DNA from 2 places in the Delftia sp. WY8 genome. Region 2 is predicted to be linked to the other one. Evidence: riboswitches for the same ligand, from Rfam matches in the RefSeq annotation. Region 2 holds a riboswitch; the other holds the start of a gene.
What was found. A riboswitch is a leader RNA that binds a small molecule or an ion and turns the genes downstream of it on or off. The one in region 2 is predicted to bind glycine.

Region 1: linked by a shared signal. The riboswitch ahead of gcvT (glycine cleavage system aminomethyltransferase GcvT) and the one ahead of G4D77_RS18875 (D-amino acid dehydrogenase) in region 2 are both predicted to bind glycine.

Annotation. Positions count from the first base shown of each region.
Region 1 covers NZ_CP049795.1:6,261,947-6,271,972, reverse strand. The annotation lists gene G4D77_RS28640 (Lrp/AsnC family transcriptional regulator) at 1-278, opposite strand, end outside; gene G4D77_RS28635 (sensor histidine kinase) at 737-2,383, shown strand; gene G4D77_RS28630 (DMT family transporter) at 2,435-2,926, opposite strand; gene G4D77_RS28625 (LysR family transcriptional regulator) at 3,025-3,954, shown strand; gene G4D77_RS28620 (fatty acid--CoA ligase) at 3,970-5,574, opposite strand; glycine riboswitch at 5,744-5,855, shown strand; glycine riboswitch at 5,871-5,989, shown strand; gene gcvT (glycine cleavage system aminomethyltransferase GcvT) at 6,048-7,181, shown strand; gene gcvH (glycine cleavage system protein GcvH) at 7,315-7,689, shown strand; gene gcvP (aminomethyl-transferring glycine dehydrogenase) at 7,761-10,026, shown strand, end outside.
Region 2 covers NZ_CP049795.1:4,077,910-4,087,935, forward strand. The annotation lists gene G4D77_RS18860 (copper chaperone PCu(A)C) at 1-115, shown strand, start outside; gene G4D77_RS18865 (PhaM family polyhydroxyalkanoate granule multifunctional regulatory protein) at 258-1,202, shown strand; gene G4D77_RS18870 (FIST signal transduction protein) at 1,284-2,519, shown strand; gene G4D77_RS18875 (D-amino acid dehydrogenase) at 2,543-3,874, opposite strand; glycine riboswitch at 3,968-4,078, opposite strand; gene G4D77_RS18880 (invasin domain 3-containing protein) at 4,467-10,026, shown strand, end outside.

The DNA.
Region 1 (10,026 bases), 2.2 Mb from region 2:
ACCACCTCGGGAATGGTCGCCAGCATCTCGCCGAATTTCTCCAGCGTGTTGTCCGAATGGCTGTCCAGCGTGACCTGCACCAGCACCGTATCGCCCAGGCCCAGCGCCAGCGGGTTCAGGCGCACGGTATAGCCCTCGATCACCCCCGCCTCTTCCAGCTTCTTGATGCGTGCCCAGCAGGGCGAGGCACTCAGGCCCACGGCGGCGCCGATTTCCTGCAGGCTGGCGCGCGCGTTGGCCTGCAGGGCGGAAAGAATCTTTCTGTCGAGGGTATCCATGTCCGGCAATCTACTGCAAAACAGGCAGGCACAGAATAATTTTCTGTAGCAACGCCTGTTTTGAAGAAATAAAGCAGCATTTTCTGAGGCCAAACGCGCACACTTGTCTGCATGGGAGCACGCTTACCGGCGCAGCAAAACCATTCACCCAGCCCCGCCGACTACCGCCAGCGCCCGGATGCGTGATCCCCTCAGGAACCCGTTACAGGCCGCCCCGCTTATCCGCAGTGGGGCGGCCTGTTGCATTGGGGCACCCGGCAGGCATCCGCAGACACCCGGCAGCGCTTTCCCGCAACGGCGGCCGGTGCACAATGCCTCCCGCAAACGTGCACGCCCATGCACTGACCCTGACGTCGGGCATGCATGGGCGCTCGCCACATCAACCAATCGGCCCCTTGATCCACACCCAAGACAATCCCACCGAAGGCCGCCGGAGGCACTGGCCAACGGATTCTGCAATGCGATGGCTGGCGCAAGCCCTGGCAGCCGCAGCGCTTCTGGCACTGCTCACCCGCTGGCTGCCCAACCCCCAGGCAGCCCAGGGCATCGCGGTCTTTCCCGGCAGGAGCATGGCGCCGGCCGCCATGCTGCTTTACGCGTACATGGGCTCGGCCCTGGCCATCACGCTGATGAGCCTGATCCTGTGGTGCTGGCTCAGGGAAAGGCTCTACATTCTTTGCGCCGCGCTCCTGGCAGCCGGTTTTGCCTACGCTGCTTTCCGTTACCGGCCCGAAGGCCTGTGGCTGCCCGGCGCCGACCAGCCCCAGCATGCGCTGTCCATCGCCTACTGCAGCTTCTGTGTGGTGGCGACGGTGTTTTTCAGCCAATTGTTCGAGTTCCGCCGCCATTGGATCTGGGCTGCGCACCTCTTCAGCGTGGTGGCCTGGCTGAATGCCATCGCACTGGGCCTGGCACTGTTGGGTGGCTATGCGCAGATCTCGCGTGCCGTGGTGTTCACGGCCCTGGTGTCCACATCGTTCGGCGCCGTCTTCGTGCTGTACCTGCTGGTGGTCCGAAGGCAGTGGCAATACCTGCCGGGCGCGCTGGCGTTTGCCGTGCCATCCGCCCTGGGCATCCTGAACCTGCTGAGAACCCAGGGCCTGCTGCCCGATGTCGCGCTGCCATCGGCCCAGATGCTGTGGTTTGCCGGGCGTGTTTCCGAGGCCATCCTGCTGGGAATGGCGGTGACCAACCGCACGCGGGTGGCGGAGCGCGCCCTGCGCAGTGAGCGGATGCAGGCCCTGTCACGCGCCCAGGCGGCCGAGCGCGAGCTGGAGTCCAAGGTGCTGCAGCGCACCGCACAGCTGCAAACGGCCCAGCAGGCCCTGCAGACGGCCTTGCACAGCGAGCGGGAGATGCGGCTGGAACAGCGCCAGTTCTTCAACATGATCAACCACGAGTTCCGCACCCCACTCACGATCGTGGACGGCGCCGCGACCGAACTGCAGACGTTCCCGACGACGGACGCGGACTCGCTCATCGAGCAGGCGTCCCAGATACGCAGGGCCTCGCGCCGGCTGATGACCCTGGTGGACACCTGCCTGATCAACGACCGGCTGGACGCGGGCGCGTTCCGGCTGCAACTGGAGCAGACGCCATTGGATGAACTCCTGGAGGAGTCTGCAGAGCTCGTCGGCTGGTCCCGGCGGCATCGCCTGAAACTGGATCTGGAACAAGGCCCGCAGCAATGGCAATGCGACCCTGTCCTGGTGCGCATCGCCATCTCCAACCTTGTCGGCAACGCCATCAAATATGCCAAGGCGGGCGACATCACCCTGGCCGCCCGCTGCGATGCGTCCGGTGACCTGCTGATTTCCGTCAGCGACCAGGGACCGGGCCTTGCACCCGAAGCGGCAAGACAGGTTTTCGAGCCCTATGAACGCGCAAGCGCCACCCGGCACGTCAACGGGCATGGCCTGGGCCTGTCCGTGGTCAGGCGCATCGCCAGGCTGCACGCAGGCGACGCGTTCTTCCAGCCGGCTGCCGGAGGCGGGGCCTGCTTTGTCATCCGGCTGGGCCGGTTCCTGCCCGGCACGGCAGATGCCTGCCAGGAATGTCCGCCAGCGGCAAGGCCGGCCGCCGTGCCGCCGGGCATGCCCGCCTGACGCGGGCAAGGCCGGGGCCTTTGCCCCTGAAGCAGTGCGTGCTCGCGGCGCTCATGGGGCCGCCGCTGCACGGGCCGTCCCGCCCTGCACCACCAGCAGCACTCCACCCAGGATCAAGGCCACGCCGGCCAGGCGCGTCGCATTGACCGGCCGCGCGCCCAGGCCCATCAGGCCGAAGTGGTCCACCAGCACCGAGACCACGATCTGCCCCGCCACCACGCAAACCAGGAAGCCGCCTGCGCCCAGCCTGGGTGTCACGGCGGCCGCGCTGGCCACATAGATGGCCCCCAGCACACCGCCTATCCATAGCCACCATGGCCCCGCTGCCGCCTGGGCCATGGCCGGAGCGGGCGCGCGCAGCACCCACAGTGCAGGCACCACGACCATGACGCTCACGGCCAGCGAGACCAGCGCGCCCCACAGCGGGTGGCCCAGCAGGCGGCCCACCAGGGCATTGCTGGCGGCCTGGAATGGCAGGATGGCCCCCGCCAGCAGCGCCAGGGCCACGGGAGCAAGGGCGGTGAATGTGCTTTTACCTGTCATGCGGCAAGATCTTTCTTCTTCTGTCAATCGATGCCTGCATGCTCTCGCATCCAGCACGTTGATGGAAATCGTTTGTGTGCACAGTCTATATTCATGGCATGGATGAACTGCGCCGGATCGACCTCAACCTGCTGCTGGCCCTGCATGCCCTGCTGGCCGAAAAACATGTGACGCGCGCGGCCCTGCGGCTGCACAAGAGCCAGCCGGCCATGAGCCATTCGCTGGCGCAGTTGCGCGAGCACCTGGGCGACCCGTTGCTGGTGCGGCGCGGCGGCCGCATGGCGCTGACGGCACGCGCACAAGGCTTGGTGCAACCGCTGGCGGATGCGCTGGGCAGCCTCAACGGCTTGCTGGCACAGGCGGAGTTCGACCCGGCCCACGCACGCGGACGGCTGCGGCTGGCGCTGTCGGACTACGCATCACGCATCGTGCTGCCGCCGCTGATGCGGCATCTGCGCCAGCACGCACCCGGGCTGGACCTGGCCATCAGCCAGTCCACGCGCGAGGTGATGCTGGCCCAGCTGGCCGATGGCGAACTGGACCTGGCCCTGGGCCCCTTCCCCGACGCACCCGACCTGCCCGACGGCATCGAGGTGCAGGATCTGTTCCAGGAACAGTTCGTGAGCGTGGCCGACCAGGCCGTGCTGCCGGCACGCGGCGGGCTGTCACTGCAGGACTGGCTGCAGCGCCCGCACGTCATGCTGGCCATGCGGCCCGACGCCAGCGAGGAGATCGAACGGGCGCTGGCCGCCCAAGGCCTGAGCCGCCGCGTGGTGCTGGCCCTGCCCCACTGGAGCGCGGCGCTGGAGGTGCTGGCAGGCACCGACCTCGTGCTGACCGTGGGCAGCCGCGCCATCGGTGACCTGCGCCGCCACAAAACGCTGCGCCGTTTCGCTCCGCCGCTGGAGCTGCCCCGGTTTGCCTACCAGCAGGCCTGGCATGTGCGCAAGCAGGGGGATGCCATGCATCGGTGGCTGCGCAACTCGATGGCGCAGTGCTGCACTGCGCAGGGGCAAACACAGAAGTAAGCGCAGGCCGCAGCCTCAGGCTGCCACCACCACCCTCAGCAACTGCTTCTGTATCTTCCCGCTGGCCGTCTTGGGCAGGGCCTCGCGGAAGTGGTAGCGGCGCGGGCGCTTGTAGGCAGCCAGGCGGTCGCCGTGGACCAGGAAGGCGTCCAGCGCCTCGGCCGTGGGTGTGGCGCCCGGCTTGGCAACCACGTGGGCGGCGACGATCTGGCCCCAGCGCTCGTCGGCCTCGCCGATGACGGCGACCTCGAGCACGTCGGCGTGTTCGACCAGCGCGTCTTCCACCTCACGCGGATAGACGTTCTCGGCACCCGAATTGATCATGTAGTCGATGCGGTCGCGGATCCAGAGATAGCCGTCGTCGTCGATGTGGCCCAGGTCGCCCGTGTGGTACCAGCCGTGCGCCAGGGCGCGGGTGTTGGCGTCGGGGCGGTTGAGGTAGCCGGCCATCATGCAGGGGCCGCGCACGAGGATTTCGCCCACCTCGCCGGGCAGGCAGGCCTCGGCCGGGTCGGTGGGGGCGTTGTCTTCGCGCAAGCGGGCCACGATGAGGTCATGGCCCATGGAGGGCAGCCCGGCCGAGCCCGCGTGCGAGAGTTGCTCGCGCGGCAGCAGGACGGACATGCAGGGCCCCATCTCGGTGGTGCCGTAGACCTGGACCAGGTCGCTTCCGACCTTGCGCGTCCATTCGCGGATCAGGTGCGGCGCCATGGAGGCGCCGCCGTACTCCACCAGCCTCAGCGCGGGCGCCTGCTCAGGCGAGGCGATGGGTTCGGCCAGCAGCATGGTGATCATGGTGGGCGCCGCGAAGAAGAAGCTCACGCGCTCTTCGCGGATCAGGCGCCAGGCCTCGGCCACGTCGAAGCGGCGCAGCAGCACCTGGGTGGCGCCGGCCTGCAGGCGCGGCAGAAAGCTGGTGTGCAGCTCGGCCGTGTGGTTGAGCGGCGCCATGGCCAGGCCCACGTCGTCGCGCGTGAACTGCATGGTCTGGTGCATGAGGGCGTTGTGCGCCAGCTTGCTGCGGTGCGTATGCAGCACGCCCTTGGGCCGGCCCGTGGTGCCGCTGGTGTACATGAGGATGCAGGGGTCGCTCTCGCGCACATGGGCCTGGGGCGGCGCGCTGCTGCGGCCCCTGGCCAGGGCGGACAGGCGCTGCGTGGCCCAGACCGGCAGCGGGTCGGCCGGGGCATCGTCGGCAAAGATCCAGTGCTCGATGCCTGCGCCAGTGCCGCCGCCTTCGGCCTTGAGCAGGGCCTGGGCGCGTGCGGCCACCTCGCCGCCCTCGTGCTCGAAGACCAGGGCGCGCGCTGCGCCGTCCTTGAGGATGAAGGCCAGCTCCTGCGCCGCCAGCCGGTAGTTGATGGGGTTGAAGATGGCGCCCAGGCGCGCGGCCGCCAGCATGGTGAAGACAAAGGCCGGCGTGTTGTAGAGAAAGGCCGCGACCACGTCGCCATGGCCTATGCCCAGCTCGGCCAGGCCGTGGGCGTGGCGGTTGACTTCGGCATCGAGCTGGGCGTAGGTCCAGGCGCGGCGCTCGCCGCCCTCCCATGCGACCAGGGCTTCCTTGTTCGGCAGGTAACGTGCCGGCCAGGCCAATGTGTCTCCCAGCGTCTGCTGCATGTGCGCTTCTTCCTTCTCGCTCACGAGATTTCATATATCGATGCACCTCAATGTAGGAGATTTTTTAGACAGTTATGCAATTTGCAAATGCATCCATGCAGGCAAGCGCATGGAGTTGCAGTCGGCCCGCGGAAATCCCGAAGCCGCGCGGACGCTGGCCGCAGCTAGAATGCGCCGGTCAGGAGAGAGTGCCCGCCCGGCCGCAACGGTCGCAGGCAGCGGCACCGCCGAAGGCGCAGGGTTCGCCCCGAACGCTCAGGCAAAAGGACTGGCACCGCCTGCCGCCACGGCCGCAGGCGTTCCTAGCTGGAGAGAGATGCAGGGCACGGCGGTGTGCCCCATCCACCGAAGGAGCAAGCCCCACGCATGGAAGGTGCGGGTGAATCTCTCAGGTAAAGCGGACAGCAGGGCAGCACATCCCGGAGGACCGGGATGGCGTTATGCCTTGTTCCTTGCCTGAAAGAGAGCCCTCCTTGTCCGCTGCCTCCACCACCGATCTGCTCAGGACCCCGCTGTTCGACCTGCACCAGGAACTGGGCGCGCGCATGGTGCCGTTTGCCGGCTACTCCATGCCCGTGCAATACCCGCAGGGGCTGATGGCCGAGCACCTGCACACCCGCGAGGCGGCAGGCCTGTTCGATGTCTCGCACATGGGCCAGATCAGCCTGCGCGGCCCGGATGCCGGCGCGGCGCTGGAATCGCTGCTGCCCATGGACGTGCTGGGCCTGGGCGAACACCGCCAGCGCTACGGCCTGCTGCTCAACGACGCGGGCGGCATTCTGGACGACCTGATGTTCGTGCGCCGCGAGGACGACCTGTTCCTGATCGTCAACGGCGCCTGCAAGCACGAAGACCTGGCGCACATCCAGGCCCGCATCGGCCAGCGCTGTGAAATCGAGCCCCAGTTCGACCGGGGCCTGCTGGCGCTGCAGGGCCCGCAGGCCGCAGCCGCCATGGAGCGCCTGCTGCCCGACACGGCCGGCCTGGTGTTCATGACAGGCGGCCACTTCGACTGGGAAGGCGCCGAGCTGTACATCACGCGCAGCGGCTACACCGGCGAGGACGGCTTCGAGATCTCCCTGCCCCCCAGCCACGCCGAGGCCTTTGCCCGTGCCCTGCTGGCCCAGCCCGAAGTCAGGCCCGTGGGCCTGGGCGCGCGCAATTCGCTGCGCCTGGAAGCCGGCCTGTGCCTGTACGGCAACGATCTGGACACGACCACCACCCCGGCCGAGGCCGCCCTGAACTGGGCCGTGCAGAAGGTCCGCCGCATCGGGGGCGAGCGCGAAGGCGGCTTTCCCGGCGCAGCCACCGTGCTGGCCCAGCTGCAGTCGCCCGAGCTGCTCACGCGCAAGCGCGTGGGCCTGGTGGCCCTGGAGCGCGTGCCCGTGCGCGAAGGCACGGAACTGCTGGATGCCAGCGGCCGCAAGGTCGGCCAGGTCACCAGCGGCCTGCTGTCGCCCACGCTGAACCAGCCCGTGGCCCTGGCGTACGTGGAGCCGGGCAGCGCCGCCGTCGGCACCACGCTGCAGGCCATGGTGCGCGGCAAGGCCGTGCCCATGCAGGTGCAGGCCACGCCCTTCGTGGCGCCCCGCTATCACCGCGGTTGAGGACAGCCTGCGCGCTTGGCGTGGATGGAGTTCGGCGGATTCGTTTTTCCTGCCATCGCATGCCGCTACAGTGCGCACTGACCTTTCTCAAACCGCCTTTCACAGGTTTTTTCAGTTTCTATCGGAGCAAGCCATGAGCATCCAGTATTCCAAGGACCACGAGTGGATCAACGCCGCCAACCCTGACGCGGCCATCGTCGGCATCACCCTCCACGCGCAGGACGCGCTGGGCGACGTGGTGTTCGTCGACCTGCCCGCCGTGGGCACCAGCTTCAACCAGGGCGATGTGGCCGGCGTGGTCGAGTCCGTCAAGGCCGCCGCCGATGTCTACATGCCCGTCAGCGGCGAGATCGTCGAAGTCAACGAGGCCCTGCGCGACGACCCCTCCCTGGCCAACAGCGACCCGCTGGGCGAAGGCTGGTTCTTCAAGGTCAAGCTCAGCGACGCAGGCCAGCTGGCCGCGCTGCTTGACGAAGCCGCCTACACGGCCTTTGCCCAGAGCAACTGACGCCACTTTCCGGCCAGGACGGGCGCCAGGGCCCGCCCTGGCGCTTTTCAGCTTTTGAGACAGGTCCCTCCATGCTGATGTCCTCCACCCAGCCCCTTGCCGCCCTCGAGAACGCCACCGAATTCGTGGCCCGCCATATCGGCATCGCGCCCGAAGACGAGGCCCACATGCTCAGCGCCATCGGCGCGGCATCGCGCGATGCGCTGATCGACGCCATCGTCCCGCCCTCCATCCGGCGCCACCAGCCCATGGCGCTGCCGCCAGCGGCCACCGAGGCCCAGGCGCTGGCCGAACTCAAGGCGCTGGCAGGCCGCAACCAGCTGCTCAAAAGCTTCATCGGCCAGGGCTACTACGGCACGCACACGCCCGGCGTCATCCTGCGCAACATTCTGGAGAACCCCGCCTGGTACACGGCCTACACGCCCTACCAGGCCGAGATCTCGCAAGGCCGCATGGAGGCCCTGGTCAACTTCCAGACCATGGTCTGCGACCTGACGGCCATGCCGATTGCCAACGCCTCCATGCTGGACGAGGCCACGGCGGCCGCCGAGGCCATGACGCTGGCCAAGCGCTCCGTCAAAAGCAAGAGCAACCGTTTCGTGGTGGCCGGCGATGCCCACCCCCAGACCATCGAGGTGATACAGACGCGCGCCGCGCCGCTGGGCATCGAGGTGCTGCTGGCCAACTCGCTGGAGGAATGGAACCAGCTGATGGAGGGCGACTACTTCGCCGTGCTGGCCCAGTACCCTGCCACCAGCGGCCGCATCGACGATCTGCGCGCCGACGTGGACAAGGCCCATGGCAAGCAGGCCGCCTTCATCGTGGCCACCGACCTGCTGGCGCTGACCCTGATCACGCCGCCCGGCGAATGGGGTGCCGACATCGTGGTGGGCACCACCCAGCGCTTTGGCATGCCCATGGGCGCCGGCGGCCCGCACGCCGCCTTCATGGCCTGCCGCGACGAGTTCAAGCGCTCCCTGCCCGGCCGCCTGGTCGGTGTGAGCGTGGACGTGCACGGCAAGCCCGCCTACCGCCTGGCACTGCAGACGCGCGAGCAGCACATCCGCCGCGAAAAGGCCACCTCCAACATTTGCACGGCCCAGGTGCTGCCCGCCGTGGTGGCCAGCATGTACGCCGTCTACCACGGCCCCGAGGGCCTGGAGCGCATCGCCCGCCGCGTGGCCTCGTACACGGCCATCCTGGCGCGCGGCCTGGCCGAGCTGGGCGCGCCGCTGCGCGAGGCGCCCAGCTTCGACACGCTGAGCCTGCACACGGGCGCGGCCACCCAGGCCATCGTGGAGCGTGCCGTGTCCCTGGGCGCCAACCTGCGCGTGTATTTCAAGGAATACCTGTGCATCTCGCTGGACGAGACCACCACGCGCGCCGATGTCGAACTGCTGTGGAAGATCTTCGCCCGGGACGGCCAGGCCCTGCCCAGCTTCACCGCCTTCGAAAAGGGCGTGGAGCCGCTGATTCCCGACGGACTGCGCCGCAGCAGCGCCTTCCTCACACACCCGGTGTTCAACACCCACCGCTCCGAGACCGCCATGCTGCGCTACATCCGCCAGCTGTCGGACAAGGACCTGGCGCTGGACCGCAGCATGATCCCGCTGGGCTCCTGCACCATGAAGCTCAACGCCACCAGCGAGATGATTCCCATCACCTGGCCCGAGTTCGCCCAGGTGCACCCCTTTGCCCCGGCCGACCAGCAGCAGGGCTATGCGGAACTGGACAAGCAGCTGCGCGACTGGCTGTGCCAGGCCACGGGCTACGCCGGCATCAGCCTGCAGCCCAATGCCGGCAGCCAGGGCGAGTACGCGGGCCTGCTGGCCATCAAGGGCTGGCATGCGAGCCGGGGCCAGTCGCACCGCAACGTCTGCCTGATTCCCAGCAGCGCCCACGGCACCAACCCCGCCAGCGCGCAGATGGTGGGCATGCAGGTGGTGGTCACCGCCTGCGACGCCAACGGCAACGTCGACATGGCGGACCTGGCGGCCAAGTGCGAGCAGCACAGTGCCAACCTGGCCTGCATCATGATCACCTACCCCAGCACGCACGGCGTGTTCGAGACCCAGGTCAAGGAGCTGTGCAAGCTGGTGCATGACCACGGCGGCCGCGTCTACGTGGACGGCGCCAACATGAACGCCCTGGTGGGCCTGGCCGCGCCGGGCAGCTTCGGCGGCGATGTCAGCCACCTGAACCTGCACAAGACCTTCTGCATCCCGCACGGCGGCGGCGGCCCGGGCGTGGGCCCGGTCTGCGTGGTCGAGGACCTCGTCCCCTTCCTGCCCGGCCATGCCACCACGGGCCTTGCGGGCGGCACGGGCGCGATCAGTG
Region 2 (10,026 bases):
GCGCCTGAGCCTGCAGGTCCCCGTGCGCGCCATGGCGCCCGGCGCAGGTGCGGCATCGGCTGCGCAGGGCGGCGCGCATGGCGGACACGGCGGACATGCCGGCCACTCCCACTGAGCTTTTTGTCATCCACCGGGTTTGTGCGCAGCGGGCCGTGCATGACTTGCGATGGACTTGGCGTGTGCCTGGGTTAAGCTGAGCGCATGGCCGGTGTGCTTCACCGGCATGTTCTTCCAACCCAGTCCTAGCGAGTGCTGCCATGAGTGATGCGTCCTCCTTCGGTTTCGGCAAGTTCATCCCCGGTTTCGACTTCCTGCAGGGCCTGGCCCAGAGTGCAGGATCGGCCACCGCCCGGCCCCTGGGGCGCCTGCCCGAATGGGTGGCGCCCACGGTGAGCATCGAAGAGGTGGACAAGCGCATCACCGAACTCAAGGCCGTGCAGTTCTGGCTCGACCAGAACGGCAAGGCGCTGGCCGCCACCATCCAGGCCCTGGAAGTGCAGCGCATGACGCTGTCCACCTTGCAGGGCATGAACGTCAGCATGGGCGAGCTGGCGCAGGCCTTCCAGTTCCCTGCAGCCGCAACCGCCGCGGCCACCGCCGCGGCCAAGGGCGCCGCCAGCGCGGGGCAGGGCGACCTTTCGGACTGGCCCATGTCCTCGGCCGCCAGCCGGGCGAGCAAGAAGGAAAAGCCGCAGCCCGAGCCCGCACAGGCCGCTGCCGCGCCGCCTGCAGCCCCCGAGGCGGCCAAGGCCGCCGACAGACCCGCAGCCGCGGAGACTGCGGCGCCCAAGGACGAGTCCGCCCAGGCCGCCGCCATGGGCCAGGCCATGCAGTGGTGGGGCGCGTTGACCCAGCAATTCCAGCAGATCGCCGCCAAGGCCATGGCCGAGCCCATGGCCCCGGAGGCCGTGGCGGCCGCCCAGCGCGCCACCGGCATGGCCGGGGACCTGGCCAAGGCCACCATGGACCGCATGGCGGCACAGGCCAGCGCCTTTGCTGCGCAGGCGGGCAAGGCGGCGGCGGTCTCCCCTGCCAAGGCGCCGTCCGCAAAGCCGGCGGCCAAGGCTGCGGTGCAGGCCGAAGCCCCCAGGACCGCTGCCAAGGCTCCCGCCAAAGCGGCTGCCAGGAAAACCGCTGCAAAGGCTGGAGCCAAGGCGCCGGCCGCCAGCAAGCCGGCAGCCAAGAGCCGGCCGGCGCGTTGACCGATCGGGCCGGACCCATGGATGCGCAAGGCCCCAGCCACCCGCAAGCCGGGTGCTGGCGGGGCTAGAAAGAAGGTTGGTATGTCGTTGTTTCCTGTAGGCCATGCCAGCCATTCCGACTGGCGCGCCGCGGCCGACGCGGTGCTGCAGCAGCTGCGCTTGCAGATGGCCGGGCCCGGCCACGCGCAGCGGCCCCGTCTGGGACTGGTGTACCTGTCCCATGCGCATGCCGCCCACGCACGGCCGCTGTTGCAGCATCTGGCCAGGGCCCTGCCCCATGTGGCGGACTGGGCCGGCTGCTCGGCCGGCGGCGTTCTGGCCATGTCGCATGAGTACCTGTCAGGAACCGCGCTCGCGGTGATGCTGCTGGATGTACCGGCCGCCCACTACCGCCTGTATTCGGGCCTGGCGCCCCTGCATGCGCCTGGCGGCGAGGCCGGCTTCACCGCCCATTCGGCCCTGGTCCATGCCGCAGGCGGCCAGCCCGAGCTGGCCGAGCTGCTGTACGAGCTGTCCGAGCGCACCGAGTCCGGCCTGCTGTTCGGCGGCGTGGGCGATGACGGGGAAGATGGCGTGGAGGGCGTGCAGATCGCCTGCCGCACCGAGGATCTGCATGCGCAGCATGCGGACGCGCGCGGCATTTTTCGTGGCGGCTTTTCAGGCGTGGCCTTCGGTGCCGGCGTGCCCTGCATCACGGGCATGGCCCAGGGCTGCGTGCCGCTGGGCGAGGGGCTGGAGATCACCGAGGCGCGCGGCGCCCTGGTCACCGGGCTCAATGGCGATCCGGCCTTGCAGCGCCTGCTGCAACTGCTGGGCGTGGAGCTGGAAGGCAGCGACTGGCAGCCCGCGCTGACCACGGTCCGCACCACGCTGGCGGCCATTGCGCCGCCGGGCCGGGGCCTGGCCCACGGCGTGCTGACCGAAGAGGCCCAGGTGCTGACCCTGGTTGGCCTGGACCCGCTGCGCCAGGGCGTGGCCCTGTCATCGGCCGTGGAGGCCGGGCATTCGGTGATCTTCTGCCGCCGCCAGGCCCAGGTCGCGCGCCAGGAACTGCTGCAACTGGGCGCTGCGCTGCGCGATGCGGCGGAGCCCGAGGAGGCGGCGCCCGAAGGCGAGGCACAGCCCCGCATCCGTGGCGCCATCTACATCAGTTGCCGGGGCCGCGGCGGCGGCCTGTTCGGCGGCCCCGATGCCGAACTGCGCACCCTGCGCCACGCACTGGGCGATGTGCCATTGATCGGCTTCGTTGCCGAAGCCGAGATCATGGACGCCCGCCTGCACCGCTTCGCCGGGGTGTTGACGGTGTTCACTGCCTAGGCGTCGTACACGCCGTCCGCACCTCAGACCGCGCGCGGGCGCACCGTGCCTGCGCTGCGATCCGGGTCCATGGCTGCGGCCCCCAGGAAATCGAAATCCACGGCCGGCCGCCTGCCGCTGACCAGGTCGGCCAGCGCCATGCCGGAGCCGCAGGCATGGGTCCAGCCCAGCGTGCCGTGGCCGGTGTTCAGGAACAGGTTGGCGATGGGCGAGCGTCCGATCAGCGGCACATTGCTGGGCGTGGCGGGGCGCAGGCCGCTCCAGAACTGGGCGCGCCCGGTATCGCCGGCGCCGGGGAACAGCTGCTGCACGCGCCGCACGATGGCCTCGCAGCGCACGGGGTCCAGGTTGCGGTCGTAGCCGTTGAACTCGGCCGTGCCCGCAATGCGCAGGCGGTCGCCTTGCGCGCCCGTGTAGCGCGAGAACACCAGCTTGAACTCGTCGTCCGTGAGGCTGACCTGGTAGGCCTTGGCGGGGTCCAGCACCGGCAGGGTCACGGAGTAGCCCTTGGCCGGGTAGATGGGCAGGTGCAACCCCAGCGGCTGGGCCAGCAGCGGGCTGAACGAGCCCATGGCCAGCACATAGGCGTCGCCCTGGATGCGTTCGTAGCGGCCATCGGCATTGGTCACCTCCACATGGTCGATATGGCGGCTGGCGCCCGCGCCCGTGGTGCGCAGCGCCGTCACGTGGTGGCTCTGGCGGAACTGCACGCCCGTGGCGGCGGCGATGCGCGCCAGCTCGCGTGTGAAGAGGTTGGCGTCGCCTGATTCATCCTCGGCCGTATAGGTGGCGCCCGCTATCTGCCCGCGCACATGGGCCAGGGCCGGCTCCAGGCGCACGGCTTCGTCGGCATCGATCAGGCGGCGGTCGCAGCCCAGGGCCTGCATCTGCTCGGTGGGCTTGAGCGCGCCCTCGAACTCGCGGGCGTTCGTGTAGAAGTGCAGGATGCCCTGCATGCGCTGCTCGTACTGGATGCCGGTGTCCGACCGCAGCTGCTGCAGGGCCTCGCGGCTGTAGGTGCCCAGGCGAACGATCTGCCGGATGTTGTGGCGCGTGCGCGCGGGCGTGCAGTTGCGCAGGAAGGACAGGCCCCAGAGCCACTGGCGCATGTCGGCGCGCAGGCGGAACAGCAGGGGGGCATCCTGCCGGCCCAGCCAGCCCAGCAGCTTCAGCGGTGCGCCGGGGTTGGCCCAGGGCTCGGCATGGCTGACCGAGATCTGCCCGCCGTTGGCGAAGCTGGTTTCGGCGCCGGGCGCGGCCTGGCGGTCGATGACGGTCACTTCATGACCGAGGGATTGCAGATAGTAGGCCGACGTGGTGCCGATCAGGCCGGCTCCGAGAACGATGACGCGCATGACGATGCCCTTTCAAAGGCATGTGCCGGGTCACGCGAAAGCTGGCCGCTATGGTCTGGATAGCAGGCAGCCGGCGTCCGTCGTGACGCAGCTGCCGCTCCCCCTGTCCTTGGTACCTGAGAGATTCACCGCCGTCCATGGGAACGGGGCTTGCTCCTTCGGTGCGCCGCACATTGCGTGCGGCGGCTCTCCAGACGGCATGTTGTGTTTGCAGTACGGAACCTGAGCGTGTATGGGAGTTTGCGCCTTCGGTGAGGCTCGGCACCGTGGCGCCCGCCTGCTCTCCTGCAGGGGCGATTCTATGGGGCTTGCGCAGCCAGCTCCAGTCGTATTGGGGATACCACCAGTTACCTGTATGTGGTGTGGCTGATTCAGGGTATTCCCTAGATCGCTCAAGCGCCTCCCTCGTAGCGCTGGTACGAGTCTCCGGTTTCATGTAAAAAAACTATTGAAATAGAAAAAAACATGATTTAGCCTATCGATATGTGCAGTGGTTTGTCAGTGCTTGTTCTGGTCGATTGGACCTGCATGGGTTAACCATGGGTTGTATATATGTCTGATAGGCGACTTACCGTTGCACAGGTGCGGGTCCATGGAAACTGGTCCATCACTGAAAAAATACAAGCACGGTGAATATGGTTTGTCGAGGGAGGAATGTTTTGCGTCGCAAACCCGACTGAAGGTGTGTCCGCTCAATGGGCAGTGGAGCAGCGCGCAAGCGTTGATGGAAATCCGCCTTTTTTTGATTGACGCGCAGGATCTGCGCGAAAAATTTTGCTTCCAAACTCACCGGCTGCAAGGTGAGTTGTGGGCTCGTGATTCAAATAGAACTATTCGAGGTACGGCGATGCAAATGCGCTGGGTACAACTGATGGCCATTGCCATTGGGAAAATCATTTTCCTGTCATATCTCCTTGAGAAAACGGGGAATATCATGCATGCTCTCAATCGCCTGCCTGGTTCGGCATTTTTTCGCAAGTGGCGTGCAGCGAAGTGCCTTTTCTCTTTGCTGCTGCTTTCATGCGCGGGTATCTCATCCACGGCACTGGCGGCGACCATCGTCTTCACGGTCACCGACAACAGCGACGCTCCCAATGCCAATGCAACGACACCAACCACCTGTGTCAGCACGCTGGGGGGCACCTTTGCTGGCGCATGTACGCTGCGAGCGGCCATTCAGGCAGCCAACTACACGCTGCAAACGCTGGATCCGAGTGCCGATGTTTCCATCGTCTTTGCGCCGACACTGACCACGTCGGTACGAACCATACAGAGCGGGACATCCAAGGATGCGGCGGGAAACCTCCATCCGTATGTCGACAATCAGACGGTTTACGTGCGCTGTGCCAATACATTCTCCAGCGGAGTCCAGTCCGGCGCCGTGACGGGGGCCACCAATGCCTGTGGTCAAAGCCAGATGATCAGCGGCGGCGATACGGGCACCACCACTGGTGCCGGTGGTGCCTGGTACTGGCTCAAAGGCACCGTGCCAGCCGGCACGGGCTCGTTGACCATCGATTTCGGGGGAGTCATACAAGTCCAGAACTGGGCGGACTCCCCCTGGGAAACTTTTTATCTTGGTGGGAAGAACATCACGCTCACCAATTCGCCCAACATGACCTGTGGCGAAGCGGTATTCGTCGTTGGCTCCCCGGCGAACAATATCACCATTGATCGCGTCGGCTTGGTGAATGTGGCGCCAACCCCTGCGGGAGAGGGGACGCCGTTCAACTGCGAGCTGTACGCGGAGATTCATCAAGGCGCACAAAACGTATTCTTTACCAATAGCACGATCAATTCCGCGATATGGAATGGAAATTACGGCAATAACAAGGGCTCGGCTATTTCCGTTGCCGCAAGCAACGGTGCAGGCACAGTTTCCAACATTGTTGTCGATAATTTCACGGTAACGAATCTGCCCAACCCTATCGGGGGAATGCAGCTCGAGCAGTTCTTCCAGGTCATGTCGAACATGACCGTCAACGGATTGACGATCAAAGATTCGAATATCGCACTGAGCCCGACTGGTGGAAATGCGCCCAGGGCCGTGGTGTCGGTTGATGGAACGATCAACCTGGGCAATGGAATTGGTCTTGCCGTGACGGGTAATACCTTCTCGCTGCCTATCGCCGCCTATACCGCTTCATCGCCAATGCATGTGTCGGCACCAACGGTGAATACGGCAGCCTCAGGCACGACGCAGGTAGTGACGGTGACCGATAACAATTTCACTGGCGGCGGGGACGGGTTGAATATTAGTGGGACGGGTACGGCACCAGGGTTGATTGGCAACAACAAGATGACAAGCCAGTCGAGAAGTGCCATTCGTATCACTACGCATGATTTCTTCAAGATTTCTCAGAACACGCTGTTTTCCGTGCCTGTGGCTGCAAACTCAGGTATCAGCTTGCAGACGACGGCCAATGGACAAACCGGATGGACCCCGACCCTTGGCGTTGGCGCCAGTGACACCGCCGCCTGCACCTGGACATTCAATATCGCGGCAAATGCCAATGCGAGCGAGCCGGCACCGTATACGGTGGAAGCCTTTTGGTCGCCGACCGGCGCGGGCGCCAACGACGCACAGGTCTATCTGGGCTCAGGGACCATGGCCGGAGCCTCGGGAACGCTGACCGTTCCTTCGTATCTCAGCGGCCAGGTGCGGGTCACAGTGACGGACAGCAATTCCGGTGGGGCCCAGACCTCGCAGCTTTCAACGGCTGCAAGCGTCACCGGTTTTCCCTGTGCCCTGAAATCCGGCGTTCTGGCGACGACCAACAATCAACCTGTCGGCAGCAGCGACTTGCTGGAGGTCTACATTGTTGACGGCCAAGGCAATGCCTGGACGGGGGGCAGTGACACCGTTACCTTCGCAGCGCCGCCTGCAGGTGTCACCTTCAATGGCGGCTCCGCCGCAGTCAGCTGCACGACCAACTCCAGCGGAAAGTGCGCTTCTCCCATCAATGCCAGCAGCAGTGTCGCCGGAACATTCACGACACCCGTGACCTTGTCGTCGTCAGTCGCTGGTGCCACGTTCTCCAATCTTCCATTGGGTGGAAGTCCGGTATCTGGCGCAGTGACCTATCAGCCTTCGCCGGTTGCTTACAGCTTCACCGGGCTGCCGGCCAGCACGACCGGTTCTGAAATCGCCGCGAGTCCGCCATCGATTGCGGCCAATGGCGTCTCCACCAGCACCTTGGCCGTGCAGTTGAAGGATGCGTTAGGCAACCTTGTCACCACCTGTACCGATACGGTGGCCTTCACCCTCAATGCGGGGACGCAAGGCGTTCCTGCCGTCAGCGTCACGGGCTGCAGTGCCGGCATGTACACGGGGACGGTGACATCGCCGGTGCTGGTCGGCAGCGGCACCTTCGGGTTCACCATCAACGGGGCTGCGGCTGTTGCCACCGCAACGGTCTCTTATGCGGCCGCAACGCCGAGCACGAGTGCATCGACGATAGTCGCCACTCCGGCATCGATCGTGGCCAACGGCAGCTCCACCAGCGTGCTGCGCGTGCAACTGGTCGATGCCAGCAGCAATCCGATCAACACGTGCACGAACACGGTGGCGTTCACCCTGAACGGCGGAACGCAGGGAACGCCCAATGTGGGCGCGGCCTCGTGTACCGCCGGCATCTATACGGGCACCGTCACATCGCCCACGGCGGTCGGCAGCGGGATCTTCGGATTCACCATCAACGGCTCTGCCGCAGTTGCTACGGCTTCAGTGAGCTACACGGCGGGTCCGCCAAGTACCAGTGCCTCGACCATCGTTGCGAGTCCGACCTCGATCATTGCCAATGGCACTGCAACCAGCACATTGACGGCGCAGCTCAAGGATGCGTCAGGCAATTCGATTGCGACCTGTGCCAACACGGTGGCCTTCACGCTGAACGGTGGAACACAGGGCTCGCCCGCGGTCGGCGCGGGGGCGTGCAGCGCAGGGGTGTACACGGCCACCGTCACGGCACCTACCGCAGTCGGCAGCGGCACCTTTGGTTTCACCATCAATGGCTCGGCCGCCACGGCTACGGCTGCGGTGAACTACACGGCCGGCTCGCCCAGCAATGGCGCGAATGGAAACCTGATCAGTGCCAGTCCGCTCAGCGTTGTCGCAGACAACACGGCCACGAGTTCGATCAGCGTGACCCTGCGCGATGCCAATGGCAATCCCGCCACGGATACGGTGGCGCACACGATTGTCTTCACCAAAACGGGCGTGGGCACGACCACGCCGGCCGCACCCACGTGCACGATCGCGGCCAATGCCAATCCGGCCACCTGCTCCGTGACGGTGAAATCGGCCACGGTCGGCACCGCAAGTTTCACGGCAACGGACAACGGAACGGCCGTGAGCAATGGCAGTCCGGTATCGGTCAACTTCATTGCCGGGCCGCCCAGCAATACAGCCAGCGGCAATCTGCTCAGTGCCACGCCGCTCTCGGTGATGGCCGACGGTACGAGCACCGGCACGGTGACCGTCGCACTGCAGGACGCCAATGGCAATGCAACCGTCGATACGGTCGCCCACACCATCGGCTTTGTCCATACCGGCGCCGGCACGCCGTCGGCAACTTCCTGCACGATTGCGGCCAATGCGAATCCAGCGCGCTGCTCCATCACGGTGACATCCACCGTCGCGGGTGCGGCGAGCTTCACAGCCACGGACAACAACGGCACCACCACCCAGAGCGTGGCCAATGGCAGTCCGGCCGTGATCAACTTCACGGCCAATGCCGCCGACCCCGCCAGGTCGGGGGTGCGTACCGTCAGCAGTCCGGCCACGGCCAATGGCTCGGCGACGGATGTGCTTGAAGCGTTTGTGGGAGATGTCAACGGCAATCCGGTGGCCGGAAGCGTTGTCACGTTCTCTCCCACCGCAAACATCACCTTCAGCGGTACCTGCACCACCAATGCGGCCGGTACCTGCCAGGTCACCGCCAGGACAACCGTCGCGGGTTCCTACACTTCCGGCGCAAGCATCGCGAGCGGCGCATTGAGCGGCAGCGGCATCAGCGCCGGCGGCAATACGTACGGCGCTACGGCTGCCTATGTCTTTACGGCAGGTGCCGTCGATCCCGCCAATTCGACCATGTCGGTCGATGCGAACAACCAGGCAGCTGGCGGCGGCCAGGACGTCGTTTCCGTGGTCACCAAGGATGCGTTCGGCAATCCGGTCACCGGCGTTGCCGTGAACTTCAGCGTGACGCCTGCCGGAGCGGCACCTGCCACCGCCAGTTGCACGACTGCGGGTGCGGCGGCGACCTGCTCGGTGTCGTTCACCAGCGTGACCGCATCGACTTACTCGGCTGCCGCCACGGTGGGGGCGGTTGCCATCGGCAACAGCCCGCAATCGATGGCCTTTGTCGCCGGCAATGCCTCGGCAAGCAATTCGGGCCTGCGTGTCGTGAGCGACAACGCGGCGGCAAATGGCACGGCAACCGATGTGGTGGAAGCGTATGTGCGCGATGCCGGTGGCAACCCCAAGGGCGGCGAGGTCGTCACCTTTGCCGGTACCCCCGGCGTGAAGCTGAACGGTGGCGCGGACGGCGCGTCAGCCACTTGCACCACTGGAACAAGCGGCACAACTCTGGGCATCTGCTCGATCACTGCCACCAGCACAGCGAGTGGGACCTACAGCATTGCCACCAGCATTCCTGCCGGAACCCTGGGTGGCACGTTCACCGTGGGAGCAAACGCGTATTCGCCAAGCGCCGCACAAATTCATTTTGTAAGCGTGGTGAACCTCAGTGTCACCAAGGCCAACCCTGGCAGCTTGGCTGTGGGTACGCCCTTCAACTACACCTTTACGGTAGCGAATGCAGCGAGTGCCTTCGGTTCTGCCAGCAGCGTGACCATCAAGGATCTGGTGCCTGCAGGTATCCGCATCACGGGTGCGCCGACAGGTGCGAACGTGGCCAGTGTGGACTGCTCGCCCAAGCCCAACACCTTCCCGTTTACGGGCAATGGCAGCACTGTCCTGACGTGCACGGTGAACTTCACGACCTCGGTCGCAGCCGGTGGCAACACCAGCTTCAACCTGCCGGCTGTGCCGACGGCTGTGGGCTCGAGCACGAACACGGCTTCCTATGATCCGTCCGGTGGTACCAGTCCGGTCAATCCGACGGCAGGTTGCACGACGGACTGCGCGT